DNA from 2 places in the Nonomuraea sp. NPDC003201 genome. Region 2 is predicted to be linked to the other one. Evidence: riboswitches for the same ligand, from Rfam matches in the RefSeq annotation. Region 2 holds a riboswitch; the other holds the start of a gene.

Region 1 (16,944 bases), on a different contig from region 2:
AGGAAACGGGGTCGGGTCCCTCATTCCCGCAGGCGTTCGGTCCGGCCTGGACGGCCCGATGCCCCGCCCATCGCTCCCGGTGACCCGATCCGGTGCCGTCCGTCACCGGATCGGTGCCCTTGGGCGAGCGCTGATCGTTGGCGTCGGTCGGGTGGGGCTTGGGTGCTGGTGGTTGGCGTCTGCTGGACGCCGTTGCCTACCGGCTGACCCTCGTTGCTGGCGTGTGTTGGGGTGGGCGGATCGTAAGGCTGGTGCTGGTAGCCGCTATGGCGATCGGCACGCGAACGCCTCCCATCGGCGTCGGCTCGGGCGCGGCGCGTCACAGGGTACGTCTGGCAGTTCGCCACGCCCATAGGACCAATGCCACCGTCAGGGCCAGCAGCACCCACGCGAGTTGAGGCCGGACCACCTCCCTGAGCCAATCGAGATCCTCTGGCTGCCCGTTCACTCTGGCCGGGAGGTATGCCAACGACAGGACCAGCAGGTGGGCGACCACGAACCTGTCCACCGTGGAGGCCGCCACCAGCGCCAGCAATCCGAGGGCCAGTCCGTCGTACCAGGGCAGGATATACGGCGTGGCGAATACGTAGGCGACCATCAGCCCCGCCGCCACGACCGGTGCTTCAAGTCCGCCGTTGCCGTGCGGCGCTGTCCAGCGATTCGACCAGCGACCTGCGCCGTTACTCGCCCCATTTCTTGCGTCGTTGCTCGTCCCACTCCCTGGGTCGTTACTTGTCCCAGTTCCTGGGTCGGTACTCGGTCCACTTCCTTCGTCGTTACTTGTCCCACTTCCTGGGTCGTTAGTCGGTCCGCCCCATGGGGCGTTACTCACCTGGCTCGTAGCGTGGTGGCTCACTCCGCTCGAGGTGGCATTGCCTGGTCCACCTACCGGTGGGTGGGTCACTGTGCTCGATGTGGCGCTGCTTGGCTCGCTTGCTGCCCGGTAGCTCGTTGTGGAGGTCGTGGGGTGGCCGGGCCCGTTCGATGGGATGGGGGTTGCCTCGTTGCTCGGGGTGGGTGCTGGAGGGAGGCCGGGTTGGCGGGAGCGGGAGGCCAGCCGGAGCAGGGACCAGGCGAGGAATGCGAGCACCAGGAGTGAGCCGATCTGGATCTCTCCTCGGTAGGCGCTGCCTGTGCCCACGATGGACTGGAGCCAGCCCTGGACGAGCTTCCAGAACGAGGCGTGGGAGATCGACTTGCTCGTGCGCGTCATCGGGGCGATCGCTTCCGGGCCGACGATCGCGTACCCGATGACCACCACGACGAGTGCGCAGGCCGCCATGAGGGCCAGGCGGGCGGGGCGGCGTCGTAGCTCCCAGGCGGGGCCAAGGGCCACGAGGCCGGCATTGACCTTGATCGCCACTCCCAGCCCGAGCAGGACCCCGGATCCTGTGGGGCGGCTTCTGGCCAGGAGGGCGGCGACCATGCAGGCGATGGCGAGGGTGTCCACGTGCATTCCTGCCACCAGTTGGTAGAGCAGGAGGGGGTTGGCCGTCCACAGGAGTGCGGCGCGCAAGCGTCTGGTCGGGTCGTCTCTGGTGAAACGGTCGATGAGCAGGCCCGTCGCTATGAACGCGGCGGCGTTGACCAGGGCCAGCACGAATATCGTCAGGCGGAGGGAGTCGCCGCCGATCCAGCTCGCCACCGCTTGTACGGCCGTGGCCACCGGGCCGTACACGCTCGGCTCTTCGCGCCAGGGCTCCTCGACCGCGTCCGCGATGGGGTCGCCTGGGAGGTCCACCGCGCCATGGGTGTACGGGCTGAGGCCCAGTGTCACCATGCGGCCGTAGGCGGCGTAGTTGAGGTGGTCGCCGGAGCCGGATGGCGGTAGGAACGCCAGGATTGCGGCGGCTGCGCAGCCGATTAGGACGAGGAGGCGGGCGTTCGGCAGCCTCCAGAGCTTGCCCGACAGTGCCCCACGCCTGCTCGACAGCGGCCCATGTTGACTCGAGAGTGGCCAACGTTTGCTCGGCGCGCCTGGCGGTGGCCCGTCCGGACTATCAGGACCACTGGTCCCAGGCGCAGCTGCTCGCGGCGCATTTGTCCCCGTCGCGTCGGTCCCAGGCCCGGGTGTCCCCGGCGCAGGGGGTTGCGGCACGTCGGCCCCTGTCATGTCGGCCTGAGGACCGATTGCTCCCGGTGCAGGCGGCTGCGGCTCATCGGGTTGCGTCGGAGTTGGCTGTGGGGAAGTGGTGTGGTCCGGGCTGGTGGGCGGTGGAGTGGCTGCGGGTGGGGTGTCGGAGCTGGCCGCGCGTGAGGTGTGGGGGGCGGCTGCGGGTGGGGTGTCGGAGCTGGCCGCGGGTGAGGTGTGGGAGGCGGCTGTGGGTGGGGTGTCGGGGGTGGGTGTGGGTGGGTGGGGGAGCTTTGGGCGGTGGGTCAGGGTGAGGGCGGTCAGGAGGCCGAGGCCGCCAAGGGTGATCGCGGCGGCGGCGAAGGCGATCACCAGGTAAGGGTTGGGGTGGACGTCGAGAGAGTACGGCGGCTGCCAGCTGGGGCCGGTCAGCGCGGGCACCATCGGGGATGGGCCGAGGAGGCCTATGGTGATCGTCAGCAGGATCGAGGCGCCGATCGCCGCCGTGGCCAGCCCGGCGAGCCGGCCCCGTGCCTTTTCGTGCCGCTTCTCCGAAGTCACCGGCAAATTCCAGCACACTCGCAAGGGGGCTTCGGCCGGACGGGACCTTCCTGTGGATAACCGGGATCAGGCTGTGGGTCCCTGTGGAGGGGAGGGCCGCCGTCCTGGTCCGAGGAAGGAAAACGGCTTTGTGGTCGTCGCCAGGTGTGGGGATGGTCAGTGATTGGGGCGGATTTTGTTGAGGTTTTGGGCGATTAGCGGCTCTCGCGTGGCTAGCGCAAGGGCCACGTCCCGGAGTTGGATCGCTCGATGGAGCTGGGCTCGCCAGTCCGTCCCCGTGGCACGGTGGGCCATGTCGACCTCCACCTCCTCGATCCGGTACCCCTTGTGGAGCAGGTCGATCGTCAGCGCCGTCTCCACCCCGAACCCGTGCGCCAGCGGACGGGCCGCCTCGAAAGCGGCTCTGGTGAGGCAGCGCTGGCCGTTGAGCGGCTGGGCGGGTGCGAAGCCGGTGGCCCGGCGGATGCCTTCCTTCGACAGGCGTACGACCAGGCCGTGGCCGCCCAGCTTCACCCTGGTCGTGAAGACCGCGATGGTCATGTCGGCCTTGCCCGCGCGTACGGGCTCGATGAGGGGTGCGGCGGCGTGAGCCGTCTCGCCCAGGTCAGCGTCGAGGAAGAGCAGGTGGCGGGGGGTGGCACCCTCGTCGAGGAGACGGACGGCCTCCGCGCCGGTCTCCATCGCGGCGGCCTTGCCCCTGTTGCGGCTGTGGCGCACCACCCTGGCGCCGGCCGCGCGGGCCACCCTGCCGGTCTGGTCCCGCGAGCCGTCGTCCACGACCACGACCAGGTCCACGCCTGGCAGGGCCGCGGCAGCCGTGACGGTGGCCGCGATGCGGTCGGCTTCGTTGGCGGCCGGGATGATGACCGCTGTGTCGCCACTGCTGCTCACCGAGCGCCACCTCCGCACACGACGCTTCCGTTTCTCCTCAGCCGAGCGCCGGGGCCGGGAACGACGTCCGGGCCGTAGCCGGCGACGCGACCCGGGCCGTGACTCGCGACCCGACTCGGGCCGTTATTGCCACCGTAGCCGACGTTCCAGCCACGGTCGGTACGGCAGCGGCAGCACGGCACGTTGTGAGGCGGTTGCAACGTGCCGCGCATGGCGGCAGTCACCGTCACCGTCCCCGTCGCCGTCTCGTGCAGGGCGGCTGTTTGCGAGGCCGCGTCCCGGAGTGCGTGCACGACCCCATGCAGGGCCTCGTGCCGAAGTGCGTGCACGACCTCAGGCAGGGCCTCGTGCAGAGGCGGGAGTGCTGCCACGCTTGGCGTCCCATGCGCAGGCTGAGGCACTGCTGTCCTGCACATCCCATGTGCAGGACGGGGCGCTGCCGCCCTGCATGTCCCGTGTGCGGGCCGGGGCGGTGCTGTCACGCAGGACGTCTCGGCAGGTCGCGGTGCTAATGTCCCGCGCGACGGCGACGCGCCCTCAGGACGCGCTGCCGAGGTCCAGCGCGACGTGTCCCCAGGTCGCGTTGCCGACGCCCTGCGCGACACGTTCTCAGAGCGCGCCGCAGGTGCCCGGTGTGATGCATGCGCGAGCAGCGGCGCCGCTGTCCAGCGCGCCGCCCCTGCGGACAGGGTCGAGGCGACCCCGCTCTGTACGTCCTCGGATCCGAGCACGGATCCCGTCATGAGCCCTCGGTTATGAGGAACTCCTGCGGCACCTCGTCGTACACGGTGAACACCGAGTCGAGCCCGGTGACCTGCAGAATCTTGCGGACCGCAGGACGTGGGGCGGCCACGTCGAGCGCCCCTCCCTGCTCCTTCATCCGCTTGAGCGCAGACAGCAGGACGTTCATCCCCGTGGAGTCGCAGAAATCCACGGCGGACATGTCGATGACCACTCGGCTGGGCCCTTCCTGCAGCAGCCGAGTGAACTCGGACTGCAGGTGAGGCGCCGTATAGAGGTCGATTTCTCCGGTGATGGCAACCAGTGCGCACCCGGCATGTGATCGAGTCGAGACCTTGAGCTCCACATGGGCAGGCTAGCGGCGCGGAGGCTTCCGGTCACGTTGTCACGCCGATAGGGCAACCACAGGTTTTTGTCCTCCGTTTGGGCTCCATGGAAACGGAGAGTACGCGAAGCTTGACAGCGTGACACCGGACACGGCACGACTTCACGGCGAAGGAGGGGCTGGGGCACGACAGACGGGTCCCGCGACGATGAAAGCAGAAAAACCTGAAGACCCTCAGCGTCAAGGGCTCCGAGAGCGCCTGGAGAACATCCTCATCCGCACGGAGAAGGCCACCTCATGGCATGACGAAGCAGAGCGCCTCCGCAGCCTGGTGAACCGCGAAGGCTACGTCCCCATCCGCACCCGGCTCGCGATCGAGGACCTTGACTTCCTGGGCGGTGCCCGGGCTGATCTGCTCAGGTTCTTGGAGCTCGGGCTGAGGTTGCTCGAGCTTCACCAGCCGAGGGACGCGGGAGGCATCACCAGCGACGCCGCCCATCCGATCCTGCGGTGCCGGAGCTGCATGTGGCGCTGGCCCTGCCCGACATTTCGAGCGATGTCGGAGTCGTTCGGCACCTCGAGGGATCCGGCCGAGCCGGAGCTCCCGGAGAGCGCCTGAGGGCCGCGTCAGGAGGCCGACACCAGGAGCGCCCCAGCGCCAGGCATTAGGAAGCTGGTGGCAGGGGTACATGAGCCGCCGTGCAGCAGGAGGCCGCCGAGGAGCCAGGGTCAGGAACGAGGGGGCCGGTCAGCCGGCGACCAGGGGGAGCCGGATCTCGAACCGGCACCCCGGCCCGTCGTTGACCACCCCGATCACCCCGTCGTGCGCCTCCACGATCCCTTGCGCGATGGCGAGCCCCAGCCCCGCCCCGCCGTCGGCCGTAGGCGTACGAGCGGCCTCCCCCCGGAAGGCGACCTCGAACACCCGGGGCAGGTCCTCCTCAGGAATCCCCCCGCAACAGTCCGCAACCGACAGACAAGCCATCCCCTCCTCATCCACCCCGGCCCGCAGCACCACGGTCCGGTCCGACGGCGTGTGCCGGATGGCGTTGATCACGAGGTTCCGCAGGGCCCGCCCCAACGCCCCCGCGTCGGCCTCCACCGGCAGGGACGCCGACGCCTCGGCCGTCAGGACCACCCCCTTGGCCCTGGCCAGCGGCTCGGCCCCGGCGACGGTGTCGGCCACGAGGTCGGCCAGCCCGATGCGCGAACGCGACAGCCGCAGCGCCCCCGCGTGGATCCGCGACAGCTCGAACAGGTCGTCCACCATCCCCGAGAGCCGTTCCACCTCCAGCTTGATCTGGGCGTGGTAGCGCGCGACCGTGAGCGGATCGGACACCACCCCGTCCTCCAGCGCCTCGACCATGGCCCGCATCCCGGCCAGCGGCGTACGAAGATCGTGGCTCACCCACGCGACGAGCTCCCGCCGCGCCCCTTCGAGGGCCCGTTCCCGCGCGTACGCCTCCTCCAGGGTGTTCGCGATGGTCTGGAGCTCGGCCGGCAGCCCCCGGGGCGCGGTGAACGGCACGGCGCGCACGGCGGCCACCAGCCGCCGGCTCTCCGCGACCACCCGCCTGGCCAGCACGAACGCCACCCCGAGCCCCACCAGCCCGCCCACGGCCACCACGCTCAGCACGAAGTCCTTGACGGGACCCTCGATGATCATCTTCATGATGATCGCCACGACCCCGGCCAGCGTGGCCGCCACGGCGACCACCACGACCACGGCCATCATCACCCCGATGGACCTAGTGCGCAGCCGCCACATCACCCCGATGCCCAGCAGGGCGGCCACGAGCCCGAGCCCGGCCGCCACCGCCACGACCATGGGCAGGTCACCGGGCTGCGGCATCAGGCACCGCCCTCCATCGGCTCATACCGGTATCCGACCCCCCACACCGTAACGATCCTCCGCGGCTCGGTCGGATCCGGCTCGATCTTCTCCCGCAGCCGCCTGACGTGCACGGTCACGGTGGAGGAGTCGCCGAACGACCACCCCCACACCTGGTTCAGCAGCGCGGAGCGGCTGAAGGCCTGCCGCGGATTGCGCATGAGATGCGCCAGCAGATCGAACTCCCGCGCCGTCAGCATCACCTCGTCCCCCCGCAGCCGAACCTCGTGCGCCCCCACGTCCACCACCAGATCCCCGTCGCGCAGCACCCCGGTGCCGCCGGTGACGGACGCCCCCCGCGCCCGCCGCAGCACCGACTGCACGCGCAGCGCGAGCTCACGAGGACTGAACGGCTTGGTCACGTAGTCGTCGGCCCCCGTCTCCAGCCCGACCACCCGGTCGATCTCCTCGCCGAGCGCGGTCAGCATGATCACCGGTACGGGCCAGCGCTCCCTGAGCTTCCTGCACACCTGCAGCCCGTCGAGCTTGGGCAGCATCAGGTCCAGCACCATGAGGTCGGGCGGATGGGCCAGCGCCCTGCGCAGCGCCTCCACCCCGTCGCCGACGCATTCGACCTCGTGACCGTCGCGCTCCAGATAGCGCGCGACGACCTCGGAAACGGTCGGATCATCATCGACCACCAGGATGCGCGTGTTCACGACTTCACGGTACGGCCGGGGAACAGGTAAGTGTCAGGTACGTCATTGCTTCGTAAGCCTCGCGGATCATGTCCGGACGACGTACGGTTGCTGTCATGGGTAGAGTCGTGATGCTTGTGCTGGGGACCCTGCTGGGTCTCTTCGTGCTGTTCAATTTCCTGCTGCCGATGCTGGTAGGCCTGGTCAAGATCGCTTTGATCATCGGGGTGATCGCTCTGCTCGTCTTCGTCGCGGTCACCGTGGTGGGCAAGTCCTCCCGATCGCATTGACGTTCTTCCTGTTCGACCCGTGGCTGGTCGGGATCACCATGCTGGCGATCCTGCTGCTGGCCACGTGGGCAGCCACGTTCCTGCCCATCCTCAGTGGAGGGCCGCCGAGCTTTCCGCTGAGTTACGCGCGCCGTACCGCCTTCCAGCGGCAGCGCGACCCTGACGCGGCCGGTCGCTCGCGTCCACGAGCCCCTTAGGCACGCCCCGCTTCATCGTCAAGCGGGGCTCCTCGTACGAGTGAGCCCTTTTCCCCCATCTCACTCCAAGTAGGGCTCATGATCGATTCTCTCGTCACGTTCGTCATCAGCATGTCCGGGGGCAGTGCCGCGCTGGGCATCGTGCTGTTCACCCTGGCCGTACGGCTCCTGCTGCTCCCCCTGAACGTCCGCCAGTCCCGGACCATGAAGCTCCGCCAGCGGCTCGCCCCCAAGCTGCGCGAGCTCCAGAAGCGCCACGCGCGCAACCCCGAGCGGCTGGCCAAGGAGACCTCGGCGCTGTTCGCCAAGGAAGGCACTTCGCCGTTCGCCGGGTTCTTGCCGATGCTGGGGCAGTTTCCGTTCATGTGGCTGATGTACCGGGTGGCCACGCATCCGACCGCGCTGGCCGGACATACCCTTTTCGGCGCTCCGCTGGGTCAGCAGGTCGCCGGGGCGATCGCCAATTTCGGTCTGGTCAGTGCGCCTGTTTTGGTCTTTGTATTGGTCATCGCGCTGGTCGCGGTGGTGGCATGGTTCTCCGCCAGGAACATCAAGGTGACCGAGGACCAGCCGGAGTGGCTGAAGCGACTCCTGCCATGGATGCCGTACGGCTCCGTGCTCGCCGCGCTGGTGCTGCCGCTCGCGGCCGGGCTCTACCTGCTCGTGTCCATGGCATGGGCCACGACCGAGCGGGCGGTGCTGGCTAGCCGGCCTCTCTGAGGGCTGTGACCTGCCCGTTCATCGATCCGCAAGGAGCGGGCAGGATGGCCCACACCGTGGTCGTGTCACCGTCGTGCCGGACCCCCCAGCTCTCCGCCACGTATTCCACGATGCCGAGCCCCCGGCCCCCGAGCGACGACAGGGTCGGGCGGCCCGCGCGCGGCTCGGTCGCCGCACCCCCGTCGCTCACCGCCACTTCGATGTGATCGTCACTCCGAAGCCACGCCACTCTCACCATCCCCGACGGAAGGGGATGCGCGTGCCTCAGCGCGTTGCTCAGCAGCTCGCTCACCACGAGCACCGCGTCATCGATCGCCGTCGAAAAAACCCCGCTGTCCTGCAGCTCAGTGCTCAGGCGCTGGCGGGCGACGGCGACGCTGGACGGCGCGTACGGCAGCAGCACCACGCTTGACACACCCACCTCCCCGTTCCCTGTGCCCCCCGCGGGAACACTCCCCGGTACGACCGAAATGCCCCGTTACTCGATCCCAGAAACCGCATCTCGATCACAGCTTGTACACATTGGACGATAGATCAGCTCAACTGTGACCACCTCGTTACCGCCTCGGTGTGTCGGATCCGATAGTGGAATCTACGCACGAAAAGCCCCTCGTGCTCATGGCCTCACTTCGTGAGGCGGCTCGCTCGCTCAGACCCGCCGCCTTCCCTCGTCGCTCTGGTCGCTGCGCTCCCGCCGCTCCTCAGTCCAGGCGGCGGCGCTCGCTCGCAGTTCGAGACGCATCCGTGTGCCGCCTCCGGGTCTCGGGTGCGCGCTCACGTCTCCGCCTTGGGCCCTGGCGAGGCTGCGGACTATGTAGAGACCGAGCCCCACTCCACCAAACCGTCTCCGGTCGCCGCTGTCCACCTGGACGAACCTCTCAAAGATCCTCTCTCGGTCAGTAGGGGCGATACCGACCCCTTCATCGTCCACGACCACGACCACGTTGTCGGCCTCGGCCCAGGCCTCCACGCTGATCAGCCCGCCCTTGGGCGAGTACTTGAACGCGTTCTCCAGCAGCTGCCCCAGCACGATGTCCGTGGCCAGGGCGTCCCCCAGCACGTTCGGCAGCCCTTCCTGGATGACCACCTCGACCCGGTGCCTGTCCGACAGCGCGGGCAGCCCGAGCGTGGCCGCGTCGATCCGCTCGGCCAGGTCGAACTCCTCGATCCGCACCTTGAGCTCGTCGGCCCCCGCCCTGGCCCCGAGCAGCAGGTGGTCCATGAGCTCACCCAGCGACCTGGCCCGCTCGGAGATCGTGTGCACGGCCGAGCGGCGTTCGGGGTCGCTCATCTTGTCCCAGCGCCGGTCGAGCGTGCTGGCGAACCCGCGCACGATCGTGATCGGCGTACGCAGCTCGTGGCTGGTCGTGGCCAGGAACAGGTCCTTGGCCTCCTCGAGCTCCTTGGCCGTGGTCACGTCACGGAAGTCGATGACCACCTCGCCGGTCTCCTCGATCTGCGCGCTCACCACGTCCAGCCACCGCCCGGTCTCCATCTGGAACGTGACCTTCTCGCCCGGCTTGGGCAGCGGGAACGGCGGCGGCCCGCCGATGACGGCCTCGGCCGGGAACGCGGTGAGCTCGGCGGCGGCCGGGTTCCACCGGACGACCCGTCCCGATCCGTCGAGCACGGCGATGCCGTCGGCGCTGGCGTCGAAGACGGCCTGCTCGTGCGCCCGCTGCCGCACCGCCTCCTGGTAGGCCACCGCGTTGCCGACGGCGATGCCCGCGTGACCGGCCAGGAGCTCCAGCAGCTCCAGTTCGAGGTGTCCGGGTGTGCTCTGGGCGAACAACGCGTACAAGGCCCCGTACGGGCGCCCTCCGACGGCGGCAAGGCCCAGTGCGATCGTGTGCAGCCCCTTCAGCCGGGCCCAGACCAGGTCCTCGAGCCCGTTCGACTCCAGCATGACGGTCTTGCCGGTGCGTAAGAGCTTGTCGACGAGGCTCGTACGCAGGTCCGAAGTGGTGCCCCTGATGGCCTCCGGCAGCTGGTACGTGCTGACCAGCCGTAACCGTTCACCCTCGATCAGCACGAACCCGCCCGCGTCCGCCCCGGTGAGCTCCGTGAGGCTGGCCGAGATCCGGTCGAGCACGGCCGACAGCTCAAGCTCGGAGTTGATGTCGCCGACCACGTCGGTGAGCCGGCGCACCAGCCTGGCCCGGCGGGCCATGCGGTCCTTGGCCACCTGGTCGGCCCGCGCGAGGTGGTGCACGCAGACGTACCCGGCCACGGAGCTGCCCAGGCGCAGCGCGCTGATGTCGACGCGCACGTCGAGCACGGTCCCGTCGTCGCGCAAGCGCTTGGTGCGGACCGAGACCTGGCCGCCGGTGCGTACGCGTTCGAGCACGGCGTTGTGCTCGGCGGTCAGCTCGCCCGGCACGATCGGCGCCCGGCGCCCGAGCATCTCCTCCGCCGTCCACCCGAACAGCCGTTCGGCCGCCTCGTTCCAGACCAGTACGCTCTGATCACGGTCGACGACCACGACGGCGTTGGGCGAACCGGCGAGGGCAGCGCGAGCTATTTCGTCGTCACTACCGGCCCATTCGTCCCCCACTCCTCCATAGTGCACGTGGCGTGGTGAGTGCGTCGGGCGATCCGTCCGATACGCTGCGGTCACGGTGATTCTCGGCGGCTGGGAGGCTGGTGGCATGTCGAGCAACGATCTCGATGCCCTGTTGCGCGTGACCTCCAGCACCTATCGAGGTGAGGCGCCTCCCGACATCGCGTTCGGCCCCTATGACGGGGCCGTCGGCAGGCTGATGCTCGCGGTCACCGGCAAGGGCGTCGCGGCGTGCAGCTTCGAGCCGGAAAACGCCGTGTTCGAGCTGCTCACGAGGCACGTGGGCAGGTTCATCGGCCCGGATCCGCGTCGGCTCGACCCGGTGCGCAGGGAGCTGGACGCCTACTTCTCCGGCCGCCTGCGCGCGTTCACCACGCCCGTCGACCTGGCGCTGGCGACGTCCTTCGCCCGCACGGTGCTGCAGAAGACGATGGCGGTCCGGTACGGCACCACCACCACGCTGGAGGAGATCGGCGCGAGCATCGGCAGGCCGCGCGCGCTGCGGGCGATCGGCAACGCGCTGGCCTCCAACCCCGTGTGCGTGATCGTGCCGTGCCACCGGGTGGTGCGTGAGGACGGCGCGCTCGGCGACTACGCGGGCGGCGCGGCCGCCAAGCAGCACCTGCTCAACGTCGAAAGGCGCGCGTCGACCAGCTGATCAGCAGGGTGACCAGCACGGCGACGACGGCCGCGCCGAGCGCCCCGTTCATCCACGGCTGCCGGGTGAAGCCGATGGCGTCGCGAACCTCCTGCCAGAAGCCGTCCCATGGCTTGAGCGTGGGCGCGGAGGTCGTCAGCCAGTACGCCACGAAGCCGAGCGCCCACGGCACCAGCCTCGACCAGCGCGAGGGCGCGTTCTCCGCGGTGTTCCAGCTCCGCGAGCCGCCGAGCACGAAGTAGTCCACGGCCAGCACCGCGAACATCGGGACGAACACCGCCCCGATCACCCCGAGGAACGCCCCGTACGAGTTGACGTCCACGACCAGGGCGATCGCGACGCTCAGCACGCCGATGGCGATGGAGAAGACGCGCCGGTCGACCCGCGGCATCAGGTTCTGCAGCGAGACCGTGGTGGAGTAGACGTTGGCGAACGACTGGTCGGTCTCGCGCAGCACCAGGATCGCGAAGAACAGCGCGCCCAGCGGCACCGCCACGAACGCGCCGAACACCGACGTCCCGTCGGCCGCCACCTTGTCGGCCCCCGCCATGGCCACCGCGAACACGCCCAGGCCCAGGCAGGCGACCTGAGCCAGCGTGTAGCCGCCGACGACGCCGGTGAACGCGGCCCTGCTCGACCTAGAGTGCCGGGCGAAGTCGGCCGCCATCGGCACCCACGACACCGACAGCGCGATCACGTAGTCCACGGCGGGCGCGAAGGCCGTCCAGGACCCGCCGGTGTGCGCGGGCGCCCTGGTCAGGAAGAACCAGGCGAACCACACCATCGACACGATCACGCCGATGGTGACGTACCGCCGCAGCAGCCTGACGGACCCGAGCGGCCAGATCGTGAGCGCGGTGGTCAGCAACCCCGCCGCGATCACCCACACCTGGTACGGCACGGCGCCGAAGATCGCGCTGGCCGCCTTGGCGATCACCCACAGCTCGAACGCGGCCCAGCCGAGCATCTGGACGATGTTCAGCACCGTGGGGACGTACGAGATCCGCGCCCCGAACAGGCCCCGCAGCAGCACCATCGCGGGCTGCCCCGTCTGGGTGCCGGGGACGGCGGACAGGCCCACCATGGCGGTGCCGATCAGGCTGCCGACCACGGTCGCCAAAAGCGCGGCGGTCAGGCTGAGGGGAGCGTCGGACAGGGGGTTGAGCAGGAGCAACGCGCCGGAGAAGCCCAGGAGGCTGACTCCGAGGTTCGCCCAGAGCGCGCCCTGATCGAGCACGCCCAGGGTCTTCGGCGGCCTGCCTTCAAGAGTCAGCGGAACTTCGTCGACGACATGCGTCATCGCACACTCCCTACGCCGGCATTACCCGGACAGGTTCAGGCGGTCGGCAGCGGATCTATGGCTGCCCTCTCAGCCCGGCGCACCCCGAGCTCCCGCGACAATCTGCAGTTGGCGCCCTCATCATGCCTCAGCAACGACGAAACCGCCACAGTGGGGCCCTTTTACGCCACGAACGGCTGCTGCCCGGTCTCGCTGACCATCGGGCGGCTCGCGAACTCCCACGACTGCATGCCGCCGCCGACGTTGACGGCGTCGCGCCCGAGCTGGTTGAGCCAGGCCGCGACCTGCAGGGACCGGCCGCCCACCCGGCAGACGACGTAGACCGTGCGGTCGCCGGGCACCTCGTCGACCCGCCCCTGAATCTGCGTCATGGGGATGTGCACGGCCTCCGGGGCGTGCCCCGCGACCCATTCGTCCTGCTCACGGACGTCGAGCAGGTAAGCGTCTGCCGGAACGGCACTGGCCTCGATCTCAGGAACGGTCATGACTCCATCATCTCGCGCCTGGCGTCGTAGGCCGCACGCGCCGCGGCGATCTCCTCCTGGTGCGTCTCCGTCCAGGTGACCAGCGACTTGATGGTCTCGTGCAGCGTACGGCCGAGCGGCGTGAGCGCGTAGTCCACCCTGGGCGGCACGACGGGATGAACCGTGCGGCTGACCAGGCCGTCCCGCTCCAGCTGGCGCAGGGTCACGCTGAGCATGCGCTGGCTGACGCCGTCGATCTCGCGGCGGAGCTGGGTGAAGCGCAGGCTCTGGCAGTCGAGCAGGGCGATCACGAGCAGCGACCACTTGTCGGCGATGCGGTCGAGGATCTGGCGCACCTCGCAGTCCTCGCGCGTGTCCCACTGGCGCACGTCGTAGTCGTCGAGCGGTTCCACAGTGCCTTCTTCCGTCGAGCTCACTTGAGAAGGCGGGACAGCCGGCGGTCGGCGAGGGGCTTGCCGCCGGTCTGGCAGGTGGGGCAGTACTGCAGCGAGGAGTCCGCGAAGGACACCTCGCGGATCGTGTCGCCGCAGACGTCGCACGGCTGCCCGGTCCGGTTGTGGACCCGCAGTCCCGACTTCTTCTCCGCCTTGAGGTCCTTGGCCGCCAGCCCGTGCGCCCGCTCCACCGCCTCCCCCAGGGTGGTGATGATGGCCTCGTGCAGGTCGGCGATCTGCGCGTCCGTCAGCGTGGCCGCGATCTTGAACGGGGACATCTTGGCCGCGTGCAGCACCTCGTCCGAGTAGGCGTTCCCGATGCCGGCGATGATCTTCTGGTCGCGCAGCAGCCCCTTGATCTGGGTGCGGTTGCCGCCCACGATGCGCTTGAGCGCGTCGACGGTGAAGGACCCGTCGAGGGGGTCGGGGCCGAGTGCGGCGATGCCGGGGACGTCGTCCGGGTTCTTGGTGACGTAGACGGCCAGGCGCTTCTGCGTCCCGGCCTCCGTCAGCTCGAACCCGGGCGCCAGGCCCTCCTCGTCGGGCGCCAGCCGGACCCGTACCGCGAGCGGGCCCTTGCCTGGACGTACGGGCTTCGCGCCCGACAGGTCGTCGCGCCAGCGCAGCCACCCCGCCCGGGCCAGGTGGATGACCAGGTGGAGGCCGTCGCAGTCGAGGTCGAGGAACTTGCCGTGCCTCGACACCCCGGTGATGGTCAGCCCGCCGAGCGCGGTCGCCGGCGGGTCGAACGTCTTGAGCGCCTGGAAGGCCACCACGTCGATCCCCAGGACCGTACGGCCCACGGCCCGTTCGCGCAGGAAATGGGTGAGCGACTCCACTTCGGGAAGTTCCGGCATGTCCCCAGGGTACGTGCGCGTCCGGCCGTCCACAGCCTGTGGACGGCTACGGCACGCTCCAGAAGGCCAGCTCGTGCGCCATCCCCTCGGCGAACAGCTCCTCGGCCCGCGCCGGGTCCGGCGCGGCCTCGTCGATCATCTGCGCGATCCGCGCGGTGAGCGCCGCGAAGGCTGGATCCGCGTACGTGTCCACCCACGCCCGATATTTCGACTCAGCAGGGGAAATTTCCGCCAATATCCGCCCGAGACTCGAATATCCCCACATACACGGATAAAGCGCCGCCAGCCCCTCCCCGTACGACGCCGCCGACTCCAGCAGGAACGCCGTGTACGCCGCGCACGCCGGCCCCTTCACCGCCCCCTCCAGATCCGCGCCGAACTCGGCCGACAACGACCTGTGCAGGCTCAACTCGTCGTGGTACGTGGTGTGCGCCAGGTCCACCAGATCACCCAGATGCCCGTCGGGCGCCTGCCAGGCCAGCCGCGCGAACACCCGTACGTAGTCGAGCAGGAACAGGTAGTCCTGCTCCAGCCACGACCTGAACACCGCCTCGGGCAGGTCGCCACGCGCGATGCCGGCCACGGTCGGGTGCTCGAGCTGAGCCCGGAGCAGCGGGCGGCCGACGGCGTGCAACTTCTCCGAGATAGTCATGGCTGGGAGGTTAGTGTCGAAGCATGACTGTGACGATCGCCGAAGAGCTCCTCCTGATCGCCTACAACGACGAGAAGGGCACGCCGCTCGTCTCCGGGACCCAGCTCGACCCGGCCCTCGCCGGCGCGCTCCTCGCCGAGCTGGCCGTCAACGGCCGGCTGGAGCTGTCGGACAAGAAGGTGACGGTCATGGACCCGTCCCCGCTCGGCGACTCCGAGCTGGACGCCACGCTGGCCCGCATCGCCGAGGAGGGCAAGGAGCGCAAGCCCGCCTGGTGGGTCCAGCGGCTGCAGTCGGCCAAGCTGCGCAGGCGCCTGCTCACCAGGCTGGCGGAGTCGGGCGTGCTGACCGAGCAGCGCGGCAAGGTGCTGGGCGTCTTCCCCACGACGCGCTGGCCTGAAGCCGACCCCGACGTGGAGGCCTCGGTCAGGGACCGGGTGACCGGTGCGCTGGCGGGCGCCGACCCCGACGCCCGCACGGCCGTCCTGATCGCCATCGCGCACGCGGCCAAGCTCGACCGCAAGGCCTTCCCCGAGGCGAGCAGGCAGCGCGTCAAGGAGATCGCGGAGGGTGCCTGGACGGCCGACGCGGTCGCGCAGACCATCGCCGCCATCAACGCGGCCATGATCGCGGCGGTCACCGCGGCGACCGTCGCCGCGACGACCTCCACCTCCGGGTGAGCCGCTCTAGTTGCCGGTGTCGATGACGTCCTTCGGCACCGGCTTGTCCTCCTTCAGGGCGTTGAAGAGGGCCAGCGCCTTGGGCCGGTCCGACTTGATCGCCTCGCCGCCGTCCGCGAGCCGCTCGGTGCCGCCGAACGGAACCACCGTCGTCACCGGGCTGTCGCCCATCGCCAGCCCCAGCGACAGCAGGTCGAAGGCGCCCGTACCGCCGTCGACCGAGACCGCGTCGGTGGCGCTCATCGCCAGCGGGATCGACGTGAACGGATTGATCAGCACTCCGGGGCTGGCCGCCTTCTTCACGACCGCGCCCAGGAACTGCCGCTGCCGCTTGGTCCGCTCGAAGTCGGGCAGCGCGCCGCCCTTGCGGGTCCGTACGTACCCCAGGGCCTGGGCGCCGTTGAGCACCTGCGTGCCCTTCTTCAGCTTGAGGCCGGCCTTCGGGTCGTCCACGGCGGCCCGTACGTTGATCTCGACGCCGCCGATGGCGTCCACGATGCCGACGAACCCGGCGAACCCGATCTCCATGTAGTGGTCGATGTACACGCCCGTGACCGACTCCACGGTGCGGACCAGCAGCTGCGGCCCGCCGTTGTAGGCGGCGTTGAGCTTGTCGCGCCTCTTGCCCGGGACGTCGACGGCCAGGTCGCGCGGGAGGCTGACCAGCGTCGGCTTGTCGCCGCCCTCGGGGATGTGCAGCAGCATCATCGAGTCCGTACGCTGCCCGCCGGTCGCCCGGCCCGTGGCGAGCTTCTTGCGCTCGGCCGCCGACAGGCCCTTGCGGCTGTCGGAGCCGACGAGCAGCCAGTTGGTGCCGGGGGTGTCGGCGGGCCGGCCCTGATAGTTGTCGAGCACGCCGTCGATGCCGGCGATCCTGGAGTTGATCCAGAAGAGCATGCCCACGCCCGCCACCAGCAGCACGACCACGAGCCCGGCGACGATCTTCAGGATCGTCTTTCCGGACACCCGCCTGCGGGGCTTCGACGGGTCCGA
Region 2 (3,662 bases):
CGAGCGGGAGTCCCTGGTCGAGGCCGTACAGCTGGCCGCCGGCGCGGGCCTGGCCCAGTCCGCGTGGGGGCTGGCCGCCACCCTGGTCCCGTACTTCGACCTGCACTGCCTGCTGGACGAGTGGCAGCTGACGCACCGTCTCGCCCTCGACAGCGCCCGCGCGGCCGGCGACCGCCTCGGGGAGGCCGCCATGCTGCGCGGCCTGGCCCAGGTCTGCCTCTACCAGGACCGGTACGCCGAGGCCGAGGACATGTTCAAGCGGGCCCGCGTCATCTTCCGCGAGCTGGGCGACACGCGGAGCGAGGCCATCTCGATCTGCGGGCTGGCGGCGGTCAGCCAGTTCTCCAACCGGCATCTCAACGCGCTCGCGTCCTTCCGGCAGGCGCTGGCCATGTTCCTGGCCATCGGCGACCGCAGCGGCGAGGCGTACGCTCGGCAGGCGATCGGGCGCGTCTACCTGTCGCTGCGGGACCTGCAGCAGGCGTCCCGGTGGCTGGGGGACGCGCTGCGGCTGGCCGAGGAGCTCGGCGACGCGCACCGCGAGGGCTGCGTGTCGATGCAGCTCGGCCGCATGTACGACCTGTTCGCCCAGTCGGACCGGGCCATGCGCTACCAGGGGCACGCGCTGGGCATCTTCGAGGCGCTCGGCGACCGCCACTGCGGCGCGTACGCGATGCGGAACCTGGGCGGGCTGCAGGTGGCCAGGGGCGACCGCTCGGACGGCTCCGACCAGTTGGAGCGCTCCCTGGTGATCTTCCAGCAACTGGGGGATCGCAGCGGGGAGGCGGACACGTACCAGACGCTCGGCGAGCTGTACCGCTCGTCCGGCCACACCGCGCTGGCCACCCATTACCTGCACCAGGCCCGCGAGCTGCGCAGGGAGCTCAGCGAGTCGTTCGCGTGAGCTGCGGCCTGAGCCATTGTCCCGTGGGCCAGGTCTCCAGGCGCCAGGCGCTGTCCCAGAACATCCACTCGTACTCGGTGGCCCGGCAGAACGCCTCGTCCATCGCCCGGCGCGTCTCGGGGTCGGCGCTCTCGGCCAGCCGGTCGGTGATGGCCTTGGCCTGCTCCACCGAGGCGGCGAAGGCGGGGTCGGAGTAGGTGCCGATCCAGGTCCGGTACGGGTGGTCGGCCGCGCCCGCCGTACGTTCGAGCAGTGCCGCGCCAACGTCCTGGTAGACCCAGAAGCACGGCAGCACGGCGGCGGCGAGCACGGGCAACGGGGCGGCCAGGGCCGTGGCCTGGAGGTAGGAGGAGTAGGCCAGGCAGGTCGGCGAGGTGGCGACGGCCGCCGTCTCGCCGGCCGTCAGCCCGAACTCCTCCAGGTAGCCGGTGTGCAGGGCCCGCTCGACGACCAGCGCCGTGTGCGCGCTCTGCGCGAAGAACGCGGCGTCGGCCGGGGAGCCGGCGCGGGCCGAGGCGGTCGCGAGGACCTTGGCGTAGGCCACCAGGTAGCGGCCGTCCTGGACCAGGTAGAACGCGAAGCGCTCGCGGTCGAGGGTGCCGTCGCCGAGCGCGGCGTTGAACGGGTGGTCGTGGATCGCCTCGAGCAGCGTGGCCGTGCGCGCCCAGATTTTCTCACAGAAGGTCACCGATGACGTCCCTTCGCTAGTGCGAACTAGATCAGGTTCGACGGGTGTGATCTCAGCCCGGCAGCCCGGGCACCCCGCGTCACGGCCAACGCTAGCAGAGAAGGTCCGGCCCGGTCGTGTCAGGCGGGGATCAGCTCGTGCAGCGTGCCCGGGGTGTAGACCTGCGCCCCCTCCGGGAGGCCGTCCGGCGCCGCCAGCCCGATGTAGGTGGTGGGCCCGGCCGGCGTGCTCTTCGCGCGCAGCAGGTCGGCCAGGTAGCGGACGCGCAGGAATTCGCGTTCGACGATGGAGCGCACCAGCAGGGAGGCGCTGACGCGGTTGCCCTCCACCTGGTTGAAGCCGGGGTGGCCCTTCAGGTAGAGGTGCAGCCACTTCACCAGCCAGCCGCCGTCGGCGCCGCGCAGGAAGACGAGCGGCAGGGCGATCCGGCCGGAGCCGCGCAGGTCCGACTTCATGCGCACGGTACGCGGCTCGAACGGCCTGCCTTCCTGCGCCGCGTCCCTGGTCATGTAGCCGAAGAACGCCTCGGCGGCCGCGTCGAACCCTTCCCCGGCGTAGATGTTCACCTGCGGGATGATGATCGGCTGGGTCGCGGCGGCGAGCCGGATGTCGATGAACTCGGACGCGCCGTCAGGTGCCTCGGTAAGGTCGCCGGAGTACTGGGCGAAGTCGTTGGTGTAGTTCGTCCAGGAAATGTGCGTCGGGTCGTCGTAGGAGGCGTCCAGCATGAGCGCGGACAGGTCGTAGTCGGTGCGCTGCCGGGCCTCGCGCCAGTGGACGAAGAACCTGAGCAGTTCGCCGTCCACCACCGACACCGAACCCCGGGGCAGCATGCCGAGCCCGGGCACGACGGCCTTGCCGGACAGCGGCAGGGCGACGTCGAGCACGTCGGGATCGACGATCAGCTCGCCGGGGTCGGGGAGGCGGCGGGCGATCTCCTCGTCCAGGATGGCCAGCGCCCGCGCCAGGGCCTCCTCCTCCAGCGGCGAGCGGGAGTCGGGGGCCGCCCACGCCCTGCCGTTCCGGTTGACGAAGACGCGGCCCGCGACAGGGGCGAGCCGGTTCTGCAGGTGCTCGCGCAGCGACAGCAGGACGCGGCCGGAGGCGCCGGAGGCGGCCCCTTCCGTGGCGTCCAGCACGGCCGACGTGGACAGGCCCGTCCGCAGCAGGTGGTCGAGGCGGCGCAGCAGCGCCCCGGGGGCCTGCTCCAGCAGCTTCACCGCCTCGGCGGTGCGGCCCGCCGACAGCGCGGCCTCGACCCGGCCGTCCAGGCTCGGGGCCGGGCGGGTGCCCCTGGCCGTGTCGAAGACGGCCCGGGCGCGCGGGAACTGCGGGTACTCGTGGGGGTGCAGCCGTTCGCCGAGCCGCTTCCACTCCTCCCGGTGACGCGGCACGTCGCCGAGCCTGGCCGGCGAGGCGACCGCGTCCAGGGCTCCCAGCAGGGCGCGGCGCTCGGCCCGGCGGAACGAGCGGAACCTGGTGGGCTCGGCCAGCGTGACATCGCCGCCGGAGCAGCCGCAGGCGAGCCGGAGCACGTCGGTCACGGTGTCGACCAGCAGCGGCCGGCCCTCGGCCAGCCGGACCTCGTTGACGATCGCGCGGTTCTCGCGCACGGGGATGCGCTCGGGCTCGTCGGCGCAGGATCCGGCCAGCAGGCGCAGCGCGGCCAGGTCCTCGGCGGCCAGGGGCGCCTCGGAGCCCGCCAGCGAGAAGTAGAGCTCCCGCGCCTCCGACTCCAGGCTCCCGCCCAGCTCCAGCACGGTCACCCGGTCCCCGGCCAGCGGGATCAGCTCGGCGTGCGCGGCCAGCAGGTCGGCGTAGGTGTGCTGGTAACGGCCGTAGCCGGGCAGGGAGAGCAGGTTGAGCGCCGAGGTCTCGACGCGGGCGGCGGCGACCGGGTCGAGCAGGGCCTCGCGCAGCAGCCCGGCCCAGAACTCCAGGGTGTCGGGCACGTTCTTGGGGAAGTCGAGGAAGTACGCGTTGTGCCGGACGTGGTCACCCACGAGCGTGCGGACGGCGGCCAGAATGCGGATGCCGAGGTCGACCACGGTCTCGCCGCGCAGCCCGGAC

The links. A riboswitch is a leader RNA that binds a small molecule or an ion and turns the genes downstream of it on or off. The one in region 2 is predicted to bind thiamine pyrophosphate.
Region 1: another riboswitch for thiamine pyrophosphate. It lies ahead of ACWDX9_RS02550 (purine-cytosine permease family protein); the one in region 2 lies ahead of tenA (thiaminase II).

What each region holds. Positions count from the first base shown of each region.
Region 1 is NZ_JBSFTC010000003.1:12,293-29,236, reverse strand. Features, by position in the region: gene mptB (polyprenol phosphomannose-dependent alpha 1,6 mannosyltransferase MptB) at 320-2,113, opposite strand; gene ACWDX9_RS02605 (glycosyltransferase family 2 protein) at 2,789-3,523, opposite strand; gene ACWDX9_RS02600 (STAS domain-containing protein) at 4,263-4,610, opposite strand; gene ACWDX9_RS02595 (hypothetical protein) at 4,921-5,208, shown strand; gene ACWDX9_RS02590 (sensor histidine kinase) at 5,338-6,441, opposite strand; gene ACWDX9_RS02585 (response regulator transcription factor) at 6,441-7,139, opposite strand; gene ACWDX9_RS02580 (hypothetical protein) at 7,235-7,408, shown strand; gene ACWDX9_RS02575 (DUF6412 domain-containing protein) at 7,405-7,605, shown strand; gene ACWDX9_RS02570 (YidC/Oxa1 family membrane protein insertase) at 7,684-8,325, shown strand; gene ACWDX9_RS02565 (ATP-binding protein) at 8,309-8,740, opposite strand; gene ACWDX9_RS02560 (ATP-binding protein) at 8,975-10,879, opposite strand; gene ACWDX9_RS02555 (methylated-DNA--[protein]-cysteine S-methyltransferase) at 10,974-11,543, shown strand; gene ACWDX9_RS02550 (purine-cytosine permease family protein) at 11,512-12,843, opposite strand; TPP riboswitch at 12,834-12,949, opposite strand; gene ACWDX9_RS02545 (rhodanese-like domain-containing protein) at 13,005-13,328, opposite strand; gene ACWDX9_RS02540 (winged helix-turn-helix transcriptional regulator) at 13,325-13,720, opposite strand; gene ACWDX9_RS02535 (Fpg/Nei family DNA glycosylase) at 13,741-14,619, opposite strand; gene ACWDX9_RS02530 (TenA family protein) at 14,666-15,271, opposite strand; gene ACWDX9_RS02525 (GOLPH3/VPS74 family protein) at 15,295-15,951, shown strand; gene ACWDX9_RS02520 (LCP family glycopolymer transferase) at 15,958-16,944, opposite strand, start outside.
Region 2 is NZ_JBSFTC010000561.1:301-3,962, reverse strand. Features, by position in the region: partial or broken gene ACWDX9_RS60650 (tetratricopeptide repeat protein) at 1-904, shown strand, start outside; gene tenA (thiaminase II) at 885-1,592, opposite strand; TPP riboswitch at 1,584-1,679, opposite strand; partial or broken gene ACWDX9_RS60640 (hypothetical protein) at 1,712-3,662, opposite strand, start outside.